2 regions of the Micromonospora sp. NPDC049201 genome follow, and region 1 is predicted to be linked to the other one. Evidence: predicted binding sites of a transcription regulator. Region 1 holds the regulator's gene; the other holds the start of a gene.
What was found. Region 1 encodes HspR, which represses chaperone genes until heat shock. Its sites were predicted from a motif close to TTGAGTNNNNNNNACTCAA; they were not measured.

Region 1 (10,026 bases):
GCGGAGGCGCTGGCCGACATCCTCGGCGCGTCGCTGATGCTGGGTCAGCTCTCCGGGCTGCGCGAGCAGGCCGCCGGGCTGCTGACCGAGCAGATCGTGATCCCAGCCGGCTCGAAGTACGTCGGTCGGCGGCTCGGCGACACGAAGGCCCGCACCCGGACCAGCGCGTCCATCGTGGCTGTGCTGCGTCAGGGCGAGGTGAACGTCTCGCCCGACCCCACCTTCCGGTTCGAATCCGGCGACGTGGTCGTCGTGGTCGGCACCCGACAGGGGCTCGACGGCGTCACCTCCATCCTCGCCGAGACCGACCCGGACGGCTGACGCGTATGCACGAAACCCAAATCCTGCTCGTCGAGGTCGGCGCGCTGCTGCTCCTGCTCGGCCTGCTCGGCCGGCTCAGCCGTCGCGTCGGCGTCTCGCCCATCCCGCTCTACCTGCTCGCCGGCCTCGCCTTCGGGCACGGCGGCCTGCTGCCGCTCAACGCCAGCGAGGAGTTCTTCGCCGTCGGCGCGGAGATCGGCGTGATCCTGCTGCTGGTCATGCTCGGGCTGGAGTACAGCGCGAACGAACTGGTCGGCAATCTCCGCTCGGCCGCGCCCGCCGGGCTCATCGACGCGGTGTTCAACGCGCTGCCCGGCTTCGCGTTCGCGCTGCTGCTCGGCTGGGGCTGGGTCGCCGCCGTGGTGCTCGCCGGCGTCACCTGGGTGTCGTCCTCGGGCGTGATCGCCAAGGTGCTCGGCGACCTGGGCCGGGTCGGTAACCGGGAGACCCCGGTGATCCTCTCCATCCTGGTGATCGAGGACCTGGCGATGGCGCTCTACCTGCCACTGGTCACCGCGCTGCTCGCCGGGGTCGGCCTGATGAAGGGCGGCATCGCGCTCGCCATCGCGGTGTTCACCGTGGTCGTCGTGCTGGCCGTGGCGATCCGGTACGGGCACCTGATCTCCACCGCGCTCTCCGCCAAGGATCCGGAGGCGCTGCTGCTCGGCGTGCTCGGCCTGACCCTGCTGGTCGCCGGTATCGCGGCCAAGCTCCAGGTCTCCGCCGCGGTCGGCGCGTTCCTGGTCGGCATCGCGCTGTCCGGGCCGGTCGCGCACCACGCCACCCAGTTGCTGTCGCCGCTGCGGGACCTCTTCGCCGCGGTCTTCTTCGTGTTCTTCGGGCTGGTCACCAACCCGCTGGACATGCCGCCGGTGCTGCTGCCCGCGCTGCTGCTGGCCGTGGTGACCATGGCGACCAAGGTGGCCACCGGCTACCTGGCCGCCCGTCGGGCCGGGATCGCCGAGCCCGGACGCTGGCGGGCCGGCCTGGCGCTCACCCCGCGCGGTGAGTTCTCCATCGTCATCGCCGGGCTGGCCGTGTCGGCCGTCTACCCGGTGGAGCCGAAGCTGGCCGCGCTCGCCACCGCGTACGTGCTGATCACGGTGGTGACCGGCCCGCTGCTCGCCCGGCTGCCGGACACCACCTGGTTCAAGCAGTGGCTGCGCCGACGCGCCGCCGCCACCCGACCGGTCACGGTGCCGGTGGGCGACTGACCCCGTGGCCGGGCCTGATCGGCTGCTCAGCCGGTCCGGCCCGGCAAACGGTTGTCAAATTGATTCTGGGAAGGTCTACCACTGCTCCGCCGAAGCGCGTTAACGTGTCGCCCCAGCAGTCTGGGTCCGCGGGTGGCCGGAGCCCCCGTCAGCGTCAGCGGAAGGTCGGCCGGTGAACGTGCGGGAAGAGACGTTCCACGGCTTCGCCAACCCGGTCGACCCGTCGCCCGCCGAGCTGCGGGCCTGGGCGTACCAACCGGACTCGGTGCCGCTGGCCTCCATGCCACCGGACTGGGACCTGCTGGTCGCCGGTGACCACCTGGTGCAGACGCTGTTCGACCTGGCCATGGACCGGTCCTGCCCGGCCCGCCGGTTCGCGCTGCACTGCCTCTACATCTACGCCGCCGACGGCATCCGGACGAACTTCCGCGCACACCCGAAACGCCGCTTCCGCAAGCTCGTCGAGCAGGCCGAACGCGCCGGCGACGACCTGATGCGCAACTGGGCGCACAACAGCCGGGTGCTGCTCGCCCGTCCGGATCTCTTCGTCTACCGCGACTGGTGCGAGGGCGGCCTGGTGCGCGAGAACCGCCGCCTCTGACCCCACCCGCGGCACCCGGCCCGCGCGAAACGACGAACGGGCCGGGGCCCCCCGTGGGTCCCGGCCCGCACGTCGACGGATCGGTCAGGTCGATCCGCCCTGCTTCTTGCGCCGTTCGTCGTCCCTGGCGCGGTCCACACCGTGGTCGGTCTGGTCGGCGAAGCGCCCTTCCTTGACCTTGTCGCTGAAGCGGCCCTCGGTGACCCGGTCGAACCGCTCCTTGACGTTCTCGGCCACCTTCTCGAGGCGTTCCTCCGCGCGTTCCGCCACTTTCTTCGCCGGTTCCGCCATGGCTCCCCCCGCCAGCCCGGATTCCGTTTCAGGGCTTTCATCCCTGATCCGAAGCCTAGTGGAATCCACTCCGCCGCACTCCCTCTTCCGCAACCTCCGGCCGGCACCGGTGGGACGCCATGGATCCCTCCGCGGCCCGGAGACACCCATCGCGTTCCACCCACTTGCTCTGCAGCCAGGGGGGCAACGGGGGAGACGACGGAAGGCCGGCAACGGCCCCGGGAACAGCGGGGACGTGCCGGCCCTCGGACGAGCGCGAGCAGCAGGTGTCAGCGATCGGGGGTACGGCGGGGACGCCAGACCACGAGCGCGGTGGAGGTGCGGTTGGTGGGCACCAGGTCGCCGCGGGGGAAGCCACCCAGCGACTCCAGCTCGGCGATCCGCCGGTACGCGGCGTCCAGCTCCGCCTCCAGCCGGGCCACCCGCTGCTGCGCCTCCTCCAGCAGCCGCTCCAGCCCGATGATCCGCTTGACCCCGGCCAGGTTGATCCCGTCGTCCTGACTGAGCCGCTGCACCTCGCGCAGCAGCACCACGTCCCGGACGCTGTACCGGCGACCGCCGCCGGCCGCCCGGCCGGGCTGCACCAGGCCCAGCCGGTCGTACTGGCGCAGCGTCTGGGGGTGCATGCCCGCCATCCGCGCCGCCACCGAGATCATCAGAATCTTGGCTTCGTAGGCCGGGTCACCCGAGCCGACGTACTCCTCCGACATGCCCGCTCACCTCCGCTGCCGCCGTCAACTGAATCGACGTACCCGCGCGTCGAGATGTTCCCGCGCGGCGGGCGGGGTCTGTGCCGCGAAGGTCTCCAGCGCCGCCCGCGCCTCGTCCGACACCTTCGCCGGGACCACCACGTCGAGCGTGACCAGCAGGTCACCGGCGCGGCCGTCGTTGCGTACGACGCCCTTGCCGCGGGCCCGCAGCACCCGCCCGGCGGGGGTACCCGGTGGCACCCGCAACGTCACCGTGCCGTCCAGGGTCGGCACCCGCAGGTCGGTGCCGAGCACCGCCTCGGCGTACGTGATCGGGACGTTCAGGGTCAGATCGTCCCCGGTGCGTCCGAACAGCTCGTCCGGGCGCACCTTCACGTGCACGAACAGATCTCCCGCCGGGCCGCCCCGGTCGCCGGGTTCGCCGCGGCCGGCCAGTCGGATCCGCTGGCCGTCGGCCACCCCGGCCGGGAAGCGCACGGTCAGCGTGCGGGTCTTGGTGACCCCGCCGGTGCCGTGGCACTCCGGGCACTTCTCCTCGACGATCGTGCCGACACCCTGGCAGTTGCGGCACGGCTCGGAGAAGCTGAACGACCCCTGGTTGCGGGTGGTCACGCCGGCGCCGTGGCAGACCGGGCAGGCCAGCGGCGTGGTGCCCGGCTTCGCGCCGTTGCCGTGGCAGGTGTCGCAGACCCCTGGTGCGCGCAGCGTCAGCGGCAGCGTGACGCCGCGGACCGCGTCGGAGAAGTCCAGCGCCACCTCGGCCTCGACGTCCCGGCCCCGGGCCGGACCGCGCGGGCGTGCCCCGCCGCCGGCGCCGCCACCGGAGAAGATCGTGCTGAACAGGTCGGTGAAGCCGCCGCCACCGAACCGGGCGTCGCCACCACCGCCGGCACCACCGCCACCGCCGAACAGGTCGGAGACGTCGAACGGCGCGCCCCCGGACTGGCCCGCGCCGCGGGCGCCGCGCCGGAACGCGCCCGAGCCGAAGAGCGACCGCATCTCGTCGTACTCGCGACGCTTCTTCTCGTCGCCGAGCACCGCGTACGCCTCGGAGACGGTCTTGAACCGCTCCTCGGCCCCGGCATCACCGGGGTTGTGGTCCGGATGCGACTCCCGGGCCAGCTTCCGGTACGACTTCTTGATCTCGTCCGAGGAGGCGGACTTGTCCACGCCCAACGCGGCGTAGTAGTCCTTCTCGAGCCAGTCCTTGGAACTCACCGGTCCACCCCCTTCCACGGGTCGAATCCCGGTCGTCCCGCCCGCCCGGTGCGGGCGGGCGGGACGTCACGGGTCGGCACTACTCCGGGTCCGCGACCGCGACCAGAGCCGGCCGCAGCAGGCGCTCGCCGAGTTGGTAACCCCGGCGCATGACCTGCACGCAGGTCGGCTCGGTCACGTCGGCGGAGGTCTGGTGCGCCACCGCCTCGTGCCGGGTCGGGTCGAACGGGTCGCCCTTCTCGCCGAACGCGGTCAGGCCGAACTTGCCCAGCGCGGCGGTGAGCTGGTCGGCCACACTGCCGAACGGACCCACCAGGTCGCCGTGCTCACGGGCCCGGTCCAGGTCGTCGAGGATCGGCAGGAGCGCGGTGAGCACCCCGCCGGTCGCCTGCTCCTGGACCAGGTTGCGGTCGCGGTCGACCCGCTTGCGGTAGTTGGCGTACTCCGCCGACACCCGCTGGAGGTCGCGGGTGCGCTCCTCCAGGTCGGAGCGGAGCGACTCCAGCTCGGCGCCGAGCGGCGCCTTGCCGGTCTCGTCGCTCGGCTCGGCCGGCGCGTCGACCACGGGGGGCCCGGCGACGTCGGCGTCGCCGCCGATCTCGTCGACCACGACCTCGGCCTCCTCGACCAGCCCTTCGGCGGGCGCGTCGGCGGCGGCGTCGGCGGCGGACGGGTCGTTCGCCGGCTCCTCGGTCACCTTGCCGAGCTTGCGCTTGTCGCGGATGACGACCCGCGGCTCGTCGCCGGCGTCCTTGCCGGCGCCCGCGGAGCCACCCGGCGCCGACCCGGTGGAACCCGGGTCGGCCGCTCGTGGCGTGTCCGTCATGCGGTCACCTCATCCCTCTGCGGTGCGGATCGTGCCGGGACCGACTGTCACTTCTTGTCCTCGTCCACGATCTCCGCGTCGACCACGTCGTCGGCGCCGCCGGCCTGCGGACCGCCGGTCGCACCCGCGCCGGCACCCGGCCCGGCCGCACCCGCACCGGGAGCACCCGGCTCACCCTCCTGCTGCTGCGCGTAGAGCAGCGAGCCGGCCTGCTGGGAGACCTGGGCCAGCTTCTCGTGCGCGGCCTTGATCTTCTCGATGTCCTGCCCGCCGAGGGCGCTGCGCAGCTCGCCGAGCGCCTCGTTGAGCTGGTCCCGGTTCTCGGCCGGCAGCTTGTCGCCGCTCTCGGCGAGGAACTTCTCGGTCTGCCACTGGAGCGCCTCGGCGACGTTGCGGGTCTCCGCCTCCTCGCGGCGGCGCTTGTCCTCGTCGGCGTGCTCCTCGGCGTCCCGGCGCATGCGCTCGATGTCGTCCTTCGGCAGCGAGGAGCCGCCGGTGATCGTCATCTTCTGTTCCTTGCCGGTGCCCAGGTCCTTGGCGTGCACGTTGACGATGCCGTTGGCGTCGATGTCGAACGTGACCTCGATCTGCGGCACGCCGCGCGGCGCCGGCGGGAGGCCGGTCAGCTCGAACGTGCCGAGCTTCTTGTTGTAGGCCGCGATCTCCCGCTCGCCCTGGAACACCTGGATCAGCACCGACGGCTGGTTGTCGTCGGCCGTGGTGAAGACCTCGGAGCGCTTGGTCGGGATGGTGGTGTTGCGCTCGATGAGCTTGGTGAAGATGCCGCCCTTGGTCTCGATGCCGAGGCTCAGCGGCGTCACGTCGAGCAGCAGGACGTCCTTGACCTCGCCCTTGAGCACGCCGGCCTGGAGCGCGGCGCCGACGGCGACGACCTCGTCCGGGTTGACGCCCTTGTTCGGGTCGCGGCCGGTGAGCTGCTTGACCAGGTCGGTGACGGACGGCATCCGGGTCGAGCCGCCGACCAGGATGACGTGGTCGACGTCGGCGACCTTGATCCCGGCGTCCTTGACGGCCTGCTCGAACGGGCCCTTGCAGCGGTCCAGCAGATCCTGCGTCATGCGCTGGAACTCGGCGCGGCTCAGCGTCACGTCGAGGTGCAGCGGGCCGGCCGCGCCGGCGGTGATGTACGGCAGGTTGATGTTGCTGGTGGTGGCCGCGGACAGCTCGATCTTGGCCTTCTCGGCCGCCTCCTTGAGCCGCTGCATGGCCATCTTGTCCTGCGAGAGGTCGATGCCGTGCTCGCCGCGGAACGTCTTCACCAGGTGGTCGATGATCCGCTGGTCCCAGTCGTCGCCGCCGAGCTGGTTGTCACCGCTCGTCGATTTGACCTCGACGACGCCCTCGGCCAGCTCCAGCAGGGACACGTCGAACGTGCCGCCACCGAGGTCGAAGACCAGGACGGTCTGCTCCTTGGAGCCCTTGTCCAGGCCGTACGCCAGGGCGGCCGCGGTCGGCTCGTTCACGATCCGCAGCACGTTGAAGCCGGCGATCTCACCGGCCTCCTTGGTGGCCTGGCGCTGCCCGTCGTTGAAGTAGGCCGGGACGGTGATCACCGCGTCGGCGATCTGCTCGCCCAGGTACGCCTCGGCGTCCCGCTTGAGCTTCATCAGCGTCCGCGCGGAGATCTCCTGCGGGGTGTACTTCTTGCCGTCGATGTCGACGGTCCAGTTGGTGCCGATCTCCCGCTTGACCGAGCGGATGGTCCGGTCGGGGTTGGTCACCGCCTGGCGCTTGGCGACCTCACCGACGAGCACCTCGCCGTTGCGGGCGAACGCGACGATCGAGGGAGTCGTACGCGAGCCCTCAGCGTTGGCGATGACGGTGGGCTCACCGCCCTCGAGAACGCTGACGCAGGAGTTCGTCGTGCCGAGGTCGATGCCGACCGCACGTGCCATGTTCGCTTCCTCGCTTCATAACGGGTGAGCAGGTCGGTTGGCCTGCCCGGCGGGGTCGCCCGGAAGGCAGCCGCCACAAGTTGAGTGAACTTGACTCAATAGTGCCACGCGATCGGCAAACCGCAAGTCGGGGTTGAGTCGACTCGACGCAACCTGACCGTTATTACCGTCCGGTTGTCTTACCTTGCGTCGGTCGGGCACGCTTTAGCGGTGACGACGCATGGCGATTCCGCCACCCGTGCCGGCGCGCCCGCCGTCGCAGCCCGCACCGGAACCCCCACCGGCGACGACCAGCCCGCCGAAGCAACGGCGGCCCTGTCCGCCGCGCTCACCGAGCTGCGGGCCGCGATCGACGCGGCTCGCTTCCCGCTCGCCCTGCCCTCGGCCGAGTCGGCCCGGCACGCTGCCCGGAGCCTCACCGACCAGCTCGACGACTACCTGCTGCCGAGGTTGGCCCGACTCGACGCCCCGCTGCTCGTGGTGGTCGGCGGCTCGACCGGCGCCGGCAAGTCGACGCTCGTCAACAGCCTGGTCCAGGCGCGGGTCAGCGCGGCCGGGGTGCTCCGGCCCACCACCCGGTCCCCGGTGCTGGTCTGCAACCCGGCCGACGCCGCCTGGTTCCGCCAGGGCGAGCTGCTGCCCGGCCTGACCCGCACCACCGAGCCGAGCGAGCACCCAGGCACCCTCCAACTGGTCACCGCCCCGGCGCTGCCGGCCGGGCTGGCCTTCCTCGACGCCCCCGACATCGACTCGGTGGTGGACGCCAACCGGGCGCTCGCCGGGCAACTGCTCGCCGCCGCCGACCTGTGGTTGTTCGTCACCACCGCCGCGCGCTACGCCGACGCCGTGCCCTGGGAGCTGCTGCGCAGCGCCCGGGCCCGGGGCACCGCCGTCGCCATGGTGCTCGACCGGGTCCCGCCCGAGGCGGCCGACGAGATCGCCGCCCACCTGTCCGAGATGCTCGCCTCGCAGGATCTGGGCGCCGCGCCGTTGTTCGTGCTGCCGGAGACCTGGGTGGACGGGCAGGGCCTGCTGCCGGACCGGATGACCGCGCCGCTGAGCGGCTGGTTCGCCCGGCTCGCCGGCGACGCGGAGGCCCGCTCGGCGGTGGTCCGGCAGACGCTCGACGGCGCGCTGGCCGCCCTGCACCCGGTGGTCGAGGGGTTGGCCGACGCCGCCGACGAGCAGATGACCGCCGCCGAGGCGCTCGACGAACGGGTCCGGGCCGCCTACCGGGGTGCCGAGCGCACCGTCGACCAGGGGCTCCGGGACGGCCGGCTGCTCCGGGGCGAGGTGCTGGCCCGCTGGCAGGAGTTCGTCGGCACCGGCGAGTTCTTCCGCAGCCTGGAGGCGCGGATCGGCCGGCTGCGGGACCGGATGGTCGCGGCGGTCACCGGTCGGCCCGCCCCGGCGGCGGAGCTGCGGACCGCGATCGAGTCCCAACTGGTGACGCTGCTGCGCGGGGTGGCCGCCGAGGCGGCCGAGAACGCGTACACCGGTTGGAAGGCGCACCCGGCCGGCGCGGCGCTGCTCGAACCGGAACTGGCGTACGCGTCGGCCGACCTGCCGGCGCGCGGCGAGCAACTGGTCCGCGACTGGCAGCGCGCGGTGCTGGAACTGGTCCGCGTCGAGGGCGGCGACCGGCGGTTCGTGGCCCGCACCGCGGCGTACGCGGTCAACGCCACCGGCCTGGCCGTCATGATCGGCGTCTTCGCCTCCACCGCGTTCATCCCGACCGGCCTGGAGGTCGCCGCCGGCACCGGCACCGCGGTCGCCGGGCAGACCGTGCTCCAGGCCATCTTCGGCGACCAGGCGGTGCGTAACCTGTCCCGCAAGGCGCGGGTGGACCTGCTCGACCGGGTCGGCGCGCTGCTCACCGAGGAGGCCGCCCGCTTCCTGGCCCGCACCGAGGCCGCCCGCCCGGCCACCGACGCCGGTGCGGCGTTGCGCCAGGCGGCGGTGACGGTCGAGCGGGCCCGGCACCGCAGGGGCCTCACCACCGCCGACGGCGCCCCGTCGCCCACCACCACCGACCAGGACGGACGCCACCACCCGTGAGCGCGAGGAGCGAGCCGGGCCTGCGAGCCCCGCAGTCGCGAACAAGGACGGCATCATGACGAACCTCGTGGGACGGATGCGCGAGGCGTTCCGAAGCGACCAACGGATCGACCCGGACGTCCTGATCGCGCGCCTCCAGGCGGTCCAGCGTTTCCTCGGCGCGGTGGACGGCCAGGTGCCGGACGCCCAACTGGTGGCCGCGCACACCGTGGTCGAGCGGGCCGGCGACCGGCTCGCTCTCTCCGGCCGGCACACCGTGGTCGCGCTCGCCGGCGCCACCGGCAGCGGAAAGTCGAGCCTGTTCAACTCGCTGGCCCGGATGGACCTCTCCCCGGTCGGCGTGCGCCGGCCGACCACCGGCGTGGCCCACGCCTGCGTGTGGGGTCCGCTCGACGGCGCGGTACGCCTGCTCGACTGGGTCGGGGTGCTGCCCCGGCACCGGTTCGTCCGGGAGAGCCCGCTGGACGGCGACGACGAGTCCAACCTGCACGGTCTGGTCCTGCTGGACCTGCCCGACTTCGACTCGGTGCAGCACCACCACCGGCTGGAGGTCGACCGGCTGCTCGGCCTGGTCGACCTGGTGGTCTGGGTGGTCGACCCGCAGAAGTACGCCGACCGCGTGATCCACACCGGCTACCTGCGCGAGTTCCACCGGCACAAGGACGTGACCGTGGTGGTGCTCAACCAGGCCGACCGGTTGCACCCGACCGCGCTGCCCACCGTCCTCGACGACCTGCGCCGGCTGCTCGACGCCGACGGGCTGGGCGGGGTGCCGCTGCTGCCCACCGTGGCCACGGACCCGGCCGGGCTGGCCGGGCTGCGGGCCGAGCTGGAGAAGACGGTCGCCGAGCGGCAGGCCGCGCTGCGCCGG
Region 2 (10,026 bases), on a different contig from region 1:
CTGACCGGGTCGCCGCCTCAAGCCGGCGTGGCGAGCTGCGCGGCGAGCAGTGCCGGCGCCTCGGCCAGTGACGGGCCGTACCAGGTGAGGTGCCGGCCGGAGACCAGCGCCGCCGGCACCCCGGGGAACGCCTCCGGTCCGTCGTCGGCGGTGAACCGGTACGGCTCGTCCGGCAGCACCACCAGCTCCGGCGACCGGGCGCGCAGCGCGTCGAGCGTCGGGCGGGGATAGCGTTCGGGGTCGTCGGCCCAGGCGTTGGCCACGCCGAGCCGACGCAGCACGTCCCCGGCGAACGTGTCCCGGCCCAGCACCACCCACGGGCGGCGCCACACCGGCACCACCGCGGTCGGGACGTGCTCGGGGACGGGCGGCGCGGCCCACGCCCGGCGGGCCGCCCGCAGCCAGGACGGTTCGACCGACACGCCGAGCGCCCCGACCAGCGCGCCGAGCTGGTCGAGCGCCTCCGGCACGGTACGCGGGAAGGTGACCCGCACCGGCACCCCGGCCGCGCGCAGCGCCTCCGCGTCGGCCAGCCGGTTCTCCTCCTCGTTGAGCAGCACCAGATCGGGCGCGAGGGCGAGGACGCGATCCAGGTCGGGATACTTCGTCCCGCCGACGCGGGCGACGTCCAGCCCGGCCGGGTGCGTGCACCAGTCCGTCGCGCCGACCAGCGCCTCCGGCCGGGTCGCCGCGACCGCCTCGGTCAGCGACGGCACCAGCGACACCACCCGCACGACGTGCTCCCCTCGTCCCGGCGCCCGTGGCGTGACAGTGGTGGGCGGACGACCGGTCAGCGGGCGCCGGCCGGGGCGGGCTCCGGCGGCAGACCGGCCACCGGCACCCCCTCCCGCACCGCCCACTCCACGGCGGCCCGCAGGTCGTCCGTCGGCAGCGGCCGTCGGGTGGTCACCGCGACCGCGGCGTGCATCGTGTACGCGACGAACGGGTACGACCGCGCCAGCGCCGAGATCGCCTCGTGCAGCCGGCCCACCACGGCCAACGCCTCCGGTTCGGAGAGCGCGGGCAGGACGAGGTGGAACTCGTTGTCGGCGACGCGTACCGCCCGGTCCACCGGCCGCAGCACGCCGGTGACCGCGCCGAGCACGGCCTGGCCCTCCCGGGCGGTGCTGCGTCGGCCGAAGCGTTCCGGTGCGCCGGCCGGCTCGTCGACCCGCAGGCCGACCAGCGCCACCGGCAGCGTGCCGGAGGCGGTCACCCCGTCCGTGCCGGTCCACCGGCGCAGGGCGGGCTCGTCGAGCATCCCGTCCGTCGGCTCGGCCGGTCGCGCGTTCCGGTCGCCGCGCCGGGCCAGCAGCCGGAGCGCCGCCTCGGCCCGGGACTCGCCCGGCGCGGCCGGGATGTCCCGTACCCGGGCGACCGCCTCGTCCAGCGCGGTTCGGGCCGGGCCGGGCAGCCGCTCGGCGAGCTGTTCGCGCAGCCGGATGACCTCGTGCAGCGCCGCGTCGCGGCGGAACCCCCAGCGACCGTCGAAGAGCCGACCGGCCTCCAGCGTCGGCGCGGGCGCGACCTCGGCCCGGTCGTACGCCACCAGCGTGCCGCCGAAGCGTGGGGTCAGCGCCACCACGCTCCACTCCCGCGCCAACTCCTCCGCCTCGTCCAACGCCACCCCGTACACCCGGTCGGGCAGGTCCGGCGGCGGGCCGCCGACCATGGCGACCACCGTCGCGGCGGCCCGGCCGGCGATCCGCCGGTAGATCTCCCGCTCCCGGGCGAAGTACGGCAGCCGCTGGAACAGCGCGAACACGACGAGCGGGCCGTCCTCCGCCTCGGCCAGCGCCGCTCGTTCGATGGCGTGGGATACGGCGACGAGGCTGCGTTTGGTGAATCGCTCCGGGGTCCGTCCGCTGTGCACCCGCCGAGCCTAGAGGGCCGACCCCGACGGCGCACCGCCCGACGGGTACCCGGATTCCGCCGCACCGCCGAGGCGATCGCCATGATCGACGCCATACACTCGGACGTCGACCGAGCGACGGACGGATTGTGCGAGATGACCAGCACCGGCAGTGTGGCCGCCTCCTGGCTGCGGCCGATCCCGACCGCCACGCCGGCGCGGCTGGCCCGCGCCGGCCACGTCGGGTACGCCGACCGGCGCCTCGGTGAACTGGTCCAGGGCCGGCCGCCCGGTGTCACCGGCAGCCAGTGGAGCACCGCCGGCCGGGCCGGCCTCGACCTGGTGGTGTGCGCCGCCGACACCGGTCGGCCACGGTTCGCCGTCCGGTTCGCCGCGCCCGCGCCGGACGGTTCGCCGGCCCGCCGGGCCGAGCGGCTGACCGACGCGGTCTGCGACGCCGTGGGCCTGCCGCTGCTGCGCGTCGAGTCACCGACGCTCGGCGGCGAGCAGGTTCGCCGGTTCGTCGAGTACGTGCTCGACGCCCGCGCCTACGCGGCCGGCACCGGCTCGGACGGCGGGGAGGCGGTCGGGTTCCGCGACATCGTGGGCCGGTTGCCGGACGGCCGACGCGGCCCGGTCAACGACCTCGGCGCGGTGGCCCGCGCCGCCGCGGTCCAGGCGTACGTGGCGGGCCGGCTGGCCGACCCGATCGTGCGTGGCCTGCACGTGCGGTGGACCGGTGGCCCGGCCGAGGGCTGGAGCTGGGTCGAGGTGCGGCCCGGTCGCTGCCGGGTGGAGCGGGTGCGACTGACGTCCCGCGGCTTCTCCTGCGGGGTCGATCCGGGTCGGCTCGCCGAGGACCTGGCCGCCACGGCGTTGGGGGAGAAGCTGCGTGACCCGGCCGCCGACGAGGCGTCCCTGACGGACCGGACCGAACTGCGCGAGCAGGTGCGGCGCCTCGCCGACCGGCGGGAGTCCTTCGACGGCGGCTTCGCCTTCGACCATCTCTGCGTCGACTGACCGGCCGCTCCGGCCACCGGCCGGCCCGCCGATTTTTTTCTGATCCCCGGTTGAACCTTCGCCGTCGGCGCTCCGTACCTAAGCGGGAATGGACGCAGATCTTCCGCCGCGCCCGGACGGCGCGGAGACGGTGCGGAAAGGGCACCGTCGGCCATTGACGCGCGGCTCCGACGTCGCAGTGATCTCACCCCGAAGAATTCCGCCGGGATCACCAGTCAACTACCGGATCGAGAAGGAGAACAATTCGATGCGCAGGTCCACACGGGCGCGCCGGTCATCCGGTAACGCGCGGAGCAAGCGGATGCTGGCCGTGGTCGGCACGCTTGCGGTCTTCGGCGGCATCGTCGCCGTCACCCAGATCTCGTCCGCCCAGGACCGGCGGACGACCACCCGCGCGGCCTCGGCGTCCTGCGTGGCCCCGAGTGCGGGCGCGACCGCGCCGGGCGGCCAGGGCAGCACCACCCGGACCTGGCAGAACGGTCGCTGGGTCCGCAACCACTGGGGTGACGGCCAGATGTCGGCGGCCGAGTGCCAGCAGACCAAGGGGGGCGGCGCCGGCGCCGGCACCCCGACCGTGACCTGCCCGGACGTGAAGAGCAAGCTGCCGCAGGTGCCCGCCCGGGCGCGCGCCGAGGTGGACCGCAACCTGGCCCTGCTGGACAACCAGATCGCCGAGGCGAACCGACGCCTCGCGGCGGACGGTCGCAACGGCGGCGACTTCATCAACAACGCGATCCTCCGGCCGCTCGCCGACAAGCGGACCGCGACGTTGAACCGGATCGCCACCGCCATCGGGCGGGGCGGCCAGCGTCCGCAGGGTCTGGACAAGCTCGCCCCGTGCGCGCTGACCGACAACGCGCAGAACGGCGGCAACACCGGCGGGGCCAACAACGGCGGCAACACCGGTGGCCAGAACGGTGGCAACAACAACGGTGGCCAGAACGGCGGGAACAACAACGGCGGCGGCCAGAACAACGGCGGCAACAACGGCCTGAACGTGCTGGCCAAGGACTGCGCCAACAGCAAGTTGGAGGCGCACAACGGCTTCCAGAACGGCAACCGTTGCGTGAGCACCGCGTTCGGTGAGGTCGGCGCCGCGGCGAACAACCCGTCGCTGCTCATCACGCAGTTCCCCAACCAGGTGCAGCGCAACCAGCCGTTCACGCTCCGGGTCACGACGAGGAACCTGGTGCGGGACCGCTTCCTCGCCGCCGGGCAGGGTGGCTACTACCTGGAGAGTTCGCTGCTCAACGACCAGGGTCTGGTCCGCGGTCACTTCCACACCGCGTGCCGGATGCTCGGCAGCACCCGCCAGCCCCCGAACCCGCAGGACGTGCCGGCCTTCTTCGTCGCCACCGAGGACGGCCGGGGCGGGTCCCAGCCGGACGACGTGCTGATCCAGATTCCGGGTCTGCCGGACTCGGGCCTGGCCCAGTGCTCGGTCTGGGCCGGCGACGGCTCGCACCGGATCCCGATGATGGAGCGGGCGAACCAGACCCCCGCCATCGACGTGGTGCGCATCCAGGTCAACTGACCCGCACGCCGACGGCCGGAGCCGCCCGGGTACGCCCGGGCGGCTCCGGCCGTCTCGCGGGGGAGTCGGTCGCGGCGGAGTCGCCGGTCGGACTTCCGGGCTGAGTCGTCGGTGCCGTCGCTCCGGTGTGCGGCCGGTGGCTCGCCGCCCGTCGCGGAAGCCCGCGGCGGCGCTGTCCGTCCGCCCGCCCCGTCCGGCGGCCCCCGGGCGCCGGCGACGGGACCCGGGGGCGGACCGCGCATCGGCCGGGTCGTCGCTGCGGTCAGCGCGAAAGGCGGGGTGCGGCAGGGTCACGCACCGCGCGGTGCGCGCCGAGAAAGTTGCTGCCGAGTCGATCGAGCCGGCTGAAAATTGTCGACCAAAAAAGCCGGTCGGGGCCCCGCTGATTCCCAGCGTGACCCCGTGGCGCCCGACCGTGAACCGGGAGCCTCAGCGGCTCTTGTACGCCTCCACGACGGAGACCGGGATGCGCCCGCGCTCGGAAATCTCGTAGCCGTTCTTGGCGGCCCATTCGCGGATCGCGCGGTTCTGCTCGCGGTCCATTCCCGAGGTGCTCGGCCGGGTGACGCGCCGCGCCGCGCGGCCGGCGTCGACTGGTCCGCGGCCGATGCGCCGGCCAGCGTTGATGTACGGGTCCAGCGCTTTACGCAGGACGCCCGCGTTCTCGTCGGAGACGTCGATCGTGTAGGCCACGCCGTCCAGGCTGAACTCGACGGTCCGATCGGCCTTTCCGCCGTCGAGGTCGTCCGTCAGAACGGTGATTACTTTCCTTGCCATCGCCATTACTCCCTGTGTCGGGCGGGGTGTGGCTAAGAGTTTGACCTACCTGGCGGTAATTCCGCAACAATACCCGACACTTTCCATTCGGCGGGTCGGGGGAAACGATGGACCGCCAATAGGGCCGGAGGGGGCGGACGTGGCCTGGGTCACAAGCTGGAACAAGGTGCACGGTTTGTTACTTGAGTCAGACACGCTCAACCAACTGATGGCAGGTGTTCGATGGCAACTCTTCCGGTACTTCCCCTGACCGACGCCGTCCTGCTGCCCGGGATGGTCGTCCCGGTGACCCTCGACCCGACCACCCAGGCCGCTGTCGACGCCGCCCGCGCCACCGGCGACAAGACGCTGCTGGCGGTGCCCCGCATCGACGGCGAGTACGGCTCGGTCGGCGTGGTCGCCACCCTCGAGAAGGTGGGCCGACTGCCCAGCGGCGAACCGGCAGCCGTGGTGCGCGGCATCGCCCGCGCCCGCATCGGCTCCGGCGTGCCCGGCCCGGGCGCGGCGCTCTGGGTCGAGGCGACGACCCTCGACGAACCCGCGCCGGCCGGCCGGGCCCGGGAACTGGCCCGCGAGTACCGCGCGCTGATGACCTCGGTGCTTCAGCAGCGCGGCGCCTGGCAGGTCATCGACGCCATGGAGCGGATGACCGAACTCTCCGAGCTGGCCGACTCGGCCGGCTACGCGCCCTGGCTCAGCCTGGCGCAGAAGACCGAGCTGCTCGCCGCGCCGGACGTCACCGCCCGGCTGGAGCTGCTGGTCGGCTGGGTGAAGGAGCACCTGGCCGAGCAGGAGGTCACCGAGCAGATCAACACCGATGTCCGGGAGGGGCTGGAGAAGTCCCAGCGGGAGTTCCTGCTCCGGCAACAGCTCGCCGCGATCCGCAAGGAACTCGGCGAGGACGAGCCGGACGGCTCCGCCGACTACCGGGCCCGGGTCGAGTCCGCCGACCTGCCGGACAAGGTCCGCGAGGCGGCCCTGCGCGAGGTCGGCAAGCTGGAGCGGGCCAGCGACGCCTCGCCCGAGGCGGGCTGGATCCGTACCTGGCTGGACACGGTCCTGGAGATGCCGTGGAGCACGCGTACCGAGGACAACACTGACCTGGCCGCGGCCCGGGCGGTGCTCGACGCGGACCACGCCGGCCTGGCCGACGTGAAGGACCGCATCCTGGAATACCTCGCGGTGCGCAACCGCCGCGCGGAGCGCAACCTCGGCGTGGTCGGCGGACGCGGCTCCGGCGCGGTGCTCGCCCTGGCCGGCCCGCCCGGCGTCGGCAAGACCAGCCTGGGCGAGTCGGTGGCCCGGGCGCTGGGTCGCACCTTCGTCCGGGTCTCGCTGGGCGGGGTGCGGGACGAGGCCGAGATCCGGGGCCACCGGCGCACCTACGTCGGCGCGCTGCCCGGCCGCATCGTGCGGGCGCTGCGTGAGGCCGGCTCGATGAACCCGGTCGTGCTGCTCGACGAGGTCGACAAGCTGGCCGTCGGCTACTCCGGCGACCCGGCGGCGGCGCTGCTGGAGGTGCTCGACCCGGCGCAGAACCACACCTTCCGTGACCACTACCTCGAGGTCGACCTCGACCTGTCCGACGTGCTCTTCCTGGCCACCGCCAACGTGGTGGAGAACATCCCCGGCCCGCTGCTGGACCGGATGGAGCTGGTCACGCTGGACGGCTACACCGAGGACGAGAAGGTGGCCATCGCCCGGGACCACCTGCTGCCCCGGCAGCAGGAGCGGGCCGGGCTGACCGCCGACGAGGTGACCGTCGCCGACGAGGCGCTGGCGCTGGTCGCCGGGGAGTACACCCGGGAGGCCGGCGTCCGGCAGCTCGAACGGGCCCTGGCGAAGATCCTGCGCAAGGTGACCGTGGCGTTGGCGTCCGACCCGGCGCCGGTCCGCGTCGACACCGCCAACCTGGCCCGCTACCTGGGTCGGCCCAAGTTCACCCCGGAGTCCGCCGAACGTACGGCGGTGCCCGGCGTGGCCACCGGCCTGGCCGTCACCGGCGCCGGTGGGGACGTGCTCTTCATCGAGGCGACCAGCATGGAGGGCGAGCCGGGCCTGACCCTCACCGGTCAGCTCGGGGACGTGATGAAGGAGTCGGCGCACATCGCGCTGTCCTACCTGCGCTCCAACGGACGACGCCTCGGCATCGACCCGAACGCCCTCGCCGGGCGGCGGATCCACGTGCACTTCCCGGCGGGCGCGGTGCCGAAGGACGGTCCCAGCGCCGGCATCACCATGGTCACCGCGCTGGCGTCCCTGGTCACCGGCCGGCCGGTGCGGCCCGAGTTCGGGATGACCGGCGAGGTGACGCTCTCCGGCCGGGTGCTGTCCATCGGCGGCGTGAAGCAGAAGCTGCTCGCCGCGCACCGGGCCGGCCTCACCGAGGTGATCATCCCGAAGCGCAACGAGCCGGACCTGGACGACCTGCCGGCCGAGGTGCGCGAGGCGCTGACCGTGCACACCCTCGCCGACGTGGCGGACGTGCTCGCGCTGGCGCTGCGTCCGGCCGAGGTCGACGCCCAGAGCCTCGGCGGCCAGCCGCTCACCGCGGCCTGACCGGCCCCGTCGAACCCCCGTCGCCCGCCGGGCGGCGGGGGTTCGTGGTGCGGAACGCAGGAGGCAACCATCGTCGGGCCGGCTACCGGCGGTCGCGCCGGTCCCGGGGGTCGAAGCGACGCTCACCGCCACCGTCGCCCTCACCGTCCCGGTCCCGCCGGACGGTGGCCTTGCGACCCTTGATGGTGCTGCCCCGCAGGCCCTGGATCACCTCGTCGGCCATGCCCTGCGGCACCTCCACCAGGGAGAACCGGTCGGCGATCTCGATCGAGCCGATGTCCCGCCCGCTCACCCCGGTCTCCCCGGTGATCGCGCCGACCAGGTCCTGCGGTCGTACCCCGGCCCGGCGGCCCAACCCGATGAAGACCTGGGCCGTGCCGGCGGCGCGGGACCGGCCGCCGGCCCGGCGGTCCCGACCCTCGGCGCCGGGCCGGCCCTCCCGGTTCGGGCGGACCGAGACCTGAGGGATCTCCTCCTCGTCGGCGGTGCCGGGCAGCGTGGCCTCGTGCGCCAACCGCACCGCGGCGAGCGCGACCTCCATCAGGTCGAACTCGTCGGTCAGCGACTCGACGACCGCCCGGAACGGCTCCAGGTCGTCCTCGAGCACCGACTCGCGCACCGCGGCCTGGGTCAGCTCGAACCGCCGGGTCCGCAGGTCGGCCACCGTCGGGATCTTGTCCACCGTGATCCGCTGGCCGGTGACCCGCTCGATCGTCTTCAGCATCCGGTGCTCGCGCGGCTCGGCGAGCGTGATCGCCACGCCCTCCCGGCCGGCCCGGCCCACCCGGCCGATCCGGTGCACGTACGACTCCGGCGCGGACGGGACGTCGTAGTTCACCACGTGGGTGAGCTGCTCGACGTCCAGCCCGCGGGCCGCCACGTCGGTGGCGACCAGCAGGTCCGCGGTGCCGGAGCGCAGCCGGCCCATCACCCGGTCCCGCTGCTCCTGGCTCATCCCGCCGTGCAGCGCCTCGGCCCGGTAGCCCCGACCGTTCATCGTCTCGGTGAGCCGGTCCACCTCCTCCCGGCTGCGGCAGAACACGATCGCCGCGGTGGGCGACTCGACGTCCAGCACCCGGCCCAGCGCGGCCGGCTTGTGCGCCCGCGCCACGATGTAGGCGCTCTGCCGTACCCGCGGCGCCTCGCCGGCCACCTGGCGTTCGCGTTCGATCCGGATCCGCACCGGGTCGGTCAGGTGCTGCCGGGCCAGCCCGTCGATGCGGGCCGGCATGGTGGCCGAGAAGAGCACCGTCTGCCGGCCCTCGGGGGCGTGCTCCAGGATCGCCTCGATGTCCTCGGCGAAGCCCATGTCGAGCATCTCGTCCGCCTCGTCCAGCACCACGGTGGTCAGCGAGCCGAGCCGCAGCGTGCCCCGGGCGATGTGGTCGAGCGCGCGCCCGGGCGTGGCGACCACCACGTCCACCCCGTGGTCGAGCGCGCGGAGCTGCCGGCCGATCGGCTGGCCGCCGTAGATCGGCAGCACCCGGGCGCCCAGATCCTTGCCGTAGCGGTGGAACGCCTCGGAGACCTGCACCGCCAGCTCCCGCGTCGGCACCAGCACCAGCGACACCGGGTCGCCGTCCGGGCGCGGCGTGGGCATCCGCTGTAGCAGCGGCAGCGCGAACGCGGCGGTCTTGCCGGTGCCGGTCGCCGCCTGCCCGAGCAGGTCCCGGCCGGCCAGCAGCGGCGGGATGGCCTCGCTCTGGATCGGCGTGGGCTCCTCGTAGCCGAGGGCGGACAGCGCGCCCAGCAGTTCGGCGCGCAGCCCGAGATCCGCGAAGGCGGCGGTGTCCTCGGCGATGGCGGGGGTGGTGGGCTCGGTCGGGGTCGGTGCGGCGCTCATGCGGCAAGCCTTTCATCACCGCCGGGCGCGGGTCGCGGCGACCGGCGCAAACGTTCGCCGCGCCACGCGCGACCCCGTCCGGGCCCGGTGCTGCGGCCGGCTCACCCCGCCGCGACGGCCAGCAGGGTGGTCACCCCCACCACCACGTCGAGCGCCACGCACCACTCCGCGTACCCGCGCGGCACCACCCGGTCGGAGCGGTGGTGCCACAGGTCCCAGCCGGCGTGTCCGAGCCAGCCCAGGCCGACAAGCGTGCCGGCGACGTGGACCGGCGCGGCCAGCGCCGCCGCCGCCAGGCCGCCCCAGACGGCCAGCCCGACGAGTTGGACCGTGAGCTGCCACCGGTCGCCGAGTTGCCGTCGCCACGCGCCGATGACCAGGTAGCCGGCCGGCAGCACGAGCAGCGACCACGGCGACACCACGCCCGGGGCGAACCACATG

Region 2: lon (endopeptidase La) is a predicted target of HspR. The motif match lies at 5,366-5,384, and genes of this name have one in related genera.

Annotation. Positions count from the first base shown of each region.
Region 1 is NZ_JBVJHM010000008.1:118,210-128,235, reverse strand. Features, by position in the region: gene ACZ6O5_RS18800 (cation:proton antiporter regulatory subunit) at 1-321, shown strand, start outside; gene ACZ6O5_RS18795 (cation:proton antiporter) at 327-1,535, shown strand; gene ACZ6O5_RS18790 (hypothetical protein) at 1,708-2,136, shown strand; gene ACZ6O5_RS18785 (hypothetical protein) at 2,221-2,427, opposite strand; gene ACZ6O5_RS18780 (heat shock protein transcriptional repressor HspR) at 2,697-3,137, opposite strand; gene dnaJ (molecular chaperone DnaJ) at 3,162-4,355, opposite strand; gene grpE (nucleotide exchange factor GrpE) at 4,435-5,181, opposite strand; gene dnaK (molecular chaperone DnaK) at 5,229-7,097, opposite strand; gene ACZ6O5_RS18760 (ABC transporter) at 7,308-9,155, shown strand; gene ACZ6O5_RS18755 (GTPase) at 9,211-10,026, shown strand, end outside.
Region 2 is NZ_JBVJHM010000001.1:708,052-718,077, forward strand. Features, by position in the region: gene ACZ6O5_RS02865 (CBS domain-containing protein) at 1-4, shown strand, start outside; gene ACZ6O5_RS02870 (helical backbone metal receptor) at 18-734, opposite strand; gene ACZ6O5_RS02875 (DICT sensory domain-containing protein) at 791-1,873, opposite strand; gene ACZ6O5_RS02880 (PDDEXK family nuclease) at 2,009-2,872, shown strand; gene ACZ6O5_RS02885 (hypothetical protein) at 3,120-4,406, shown strand; gene ACZ6O5_RS02890 (histone-like nucleoid-structuring protein Lsr2) at 4,836-5,183, opposite strand; gene lon (endopeptidase La) at 5,406-7,742, shown strand; gene ACZ6O5_RS02900 (DEAD/DEAH box helicase) at 7,825-9,585, opposite strand; gene ACZ6O5_RS02905 (hypothetical protein) at 9,687-10,026, opposite strand, start outside.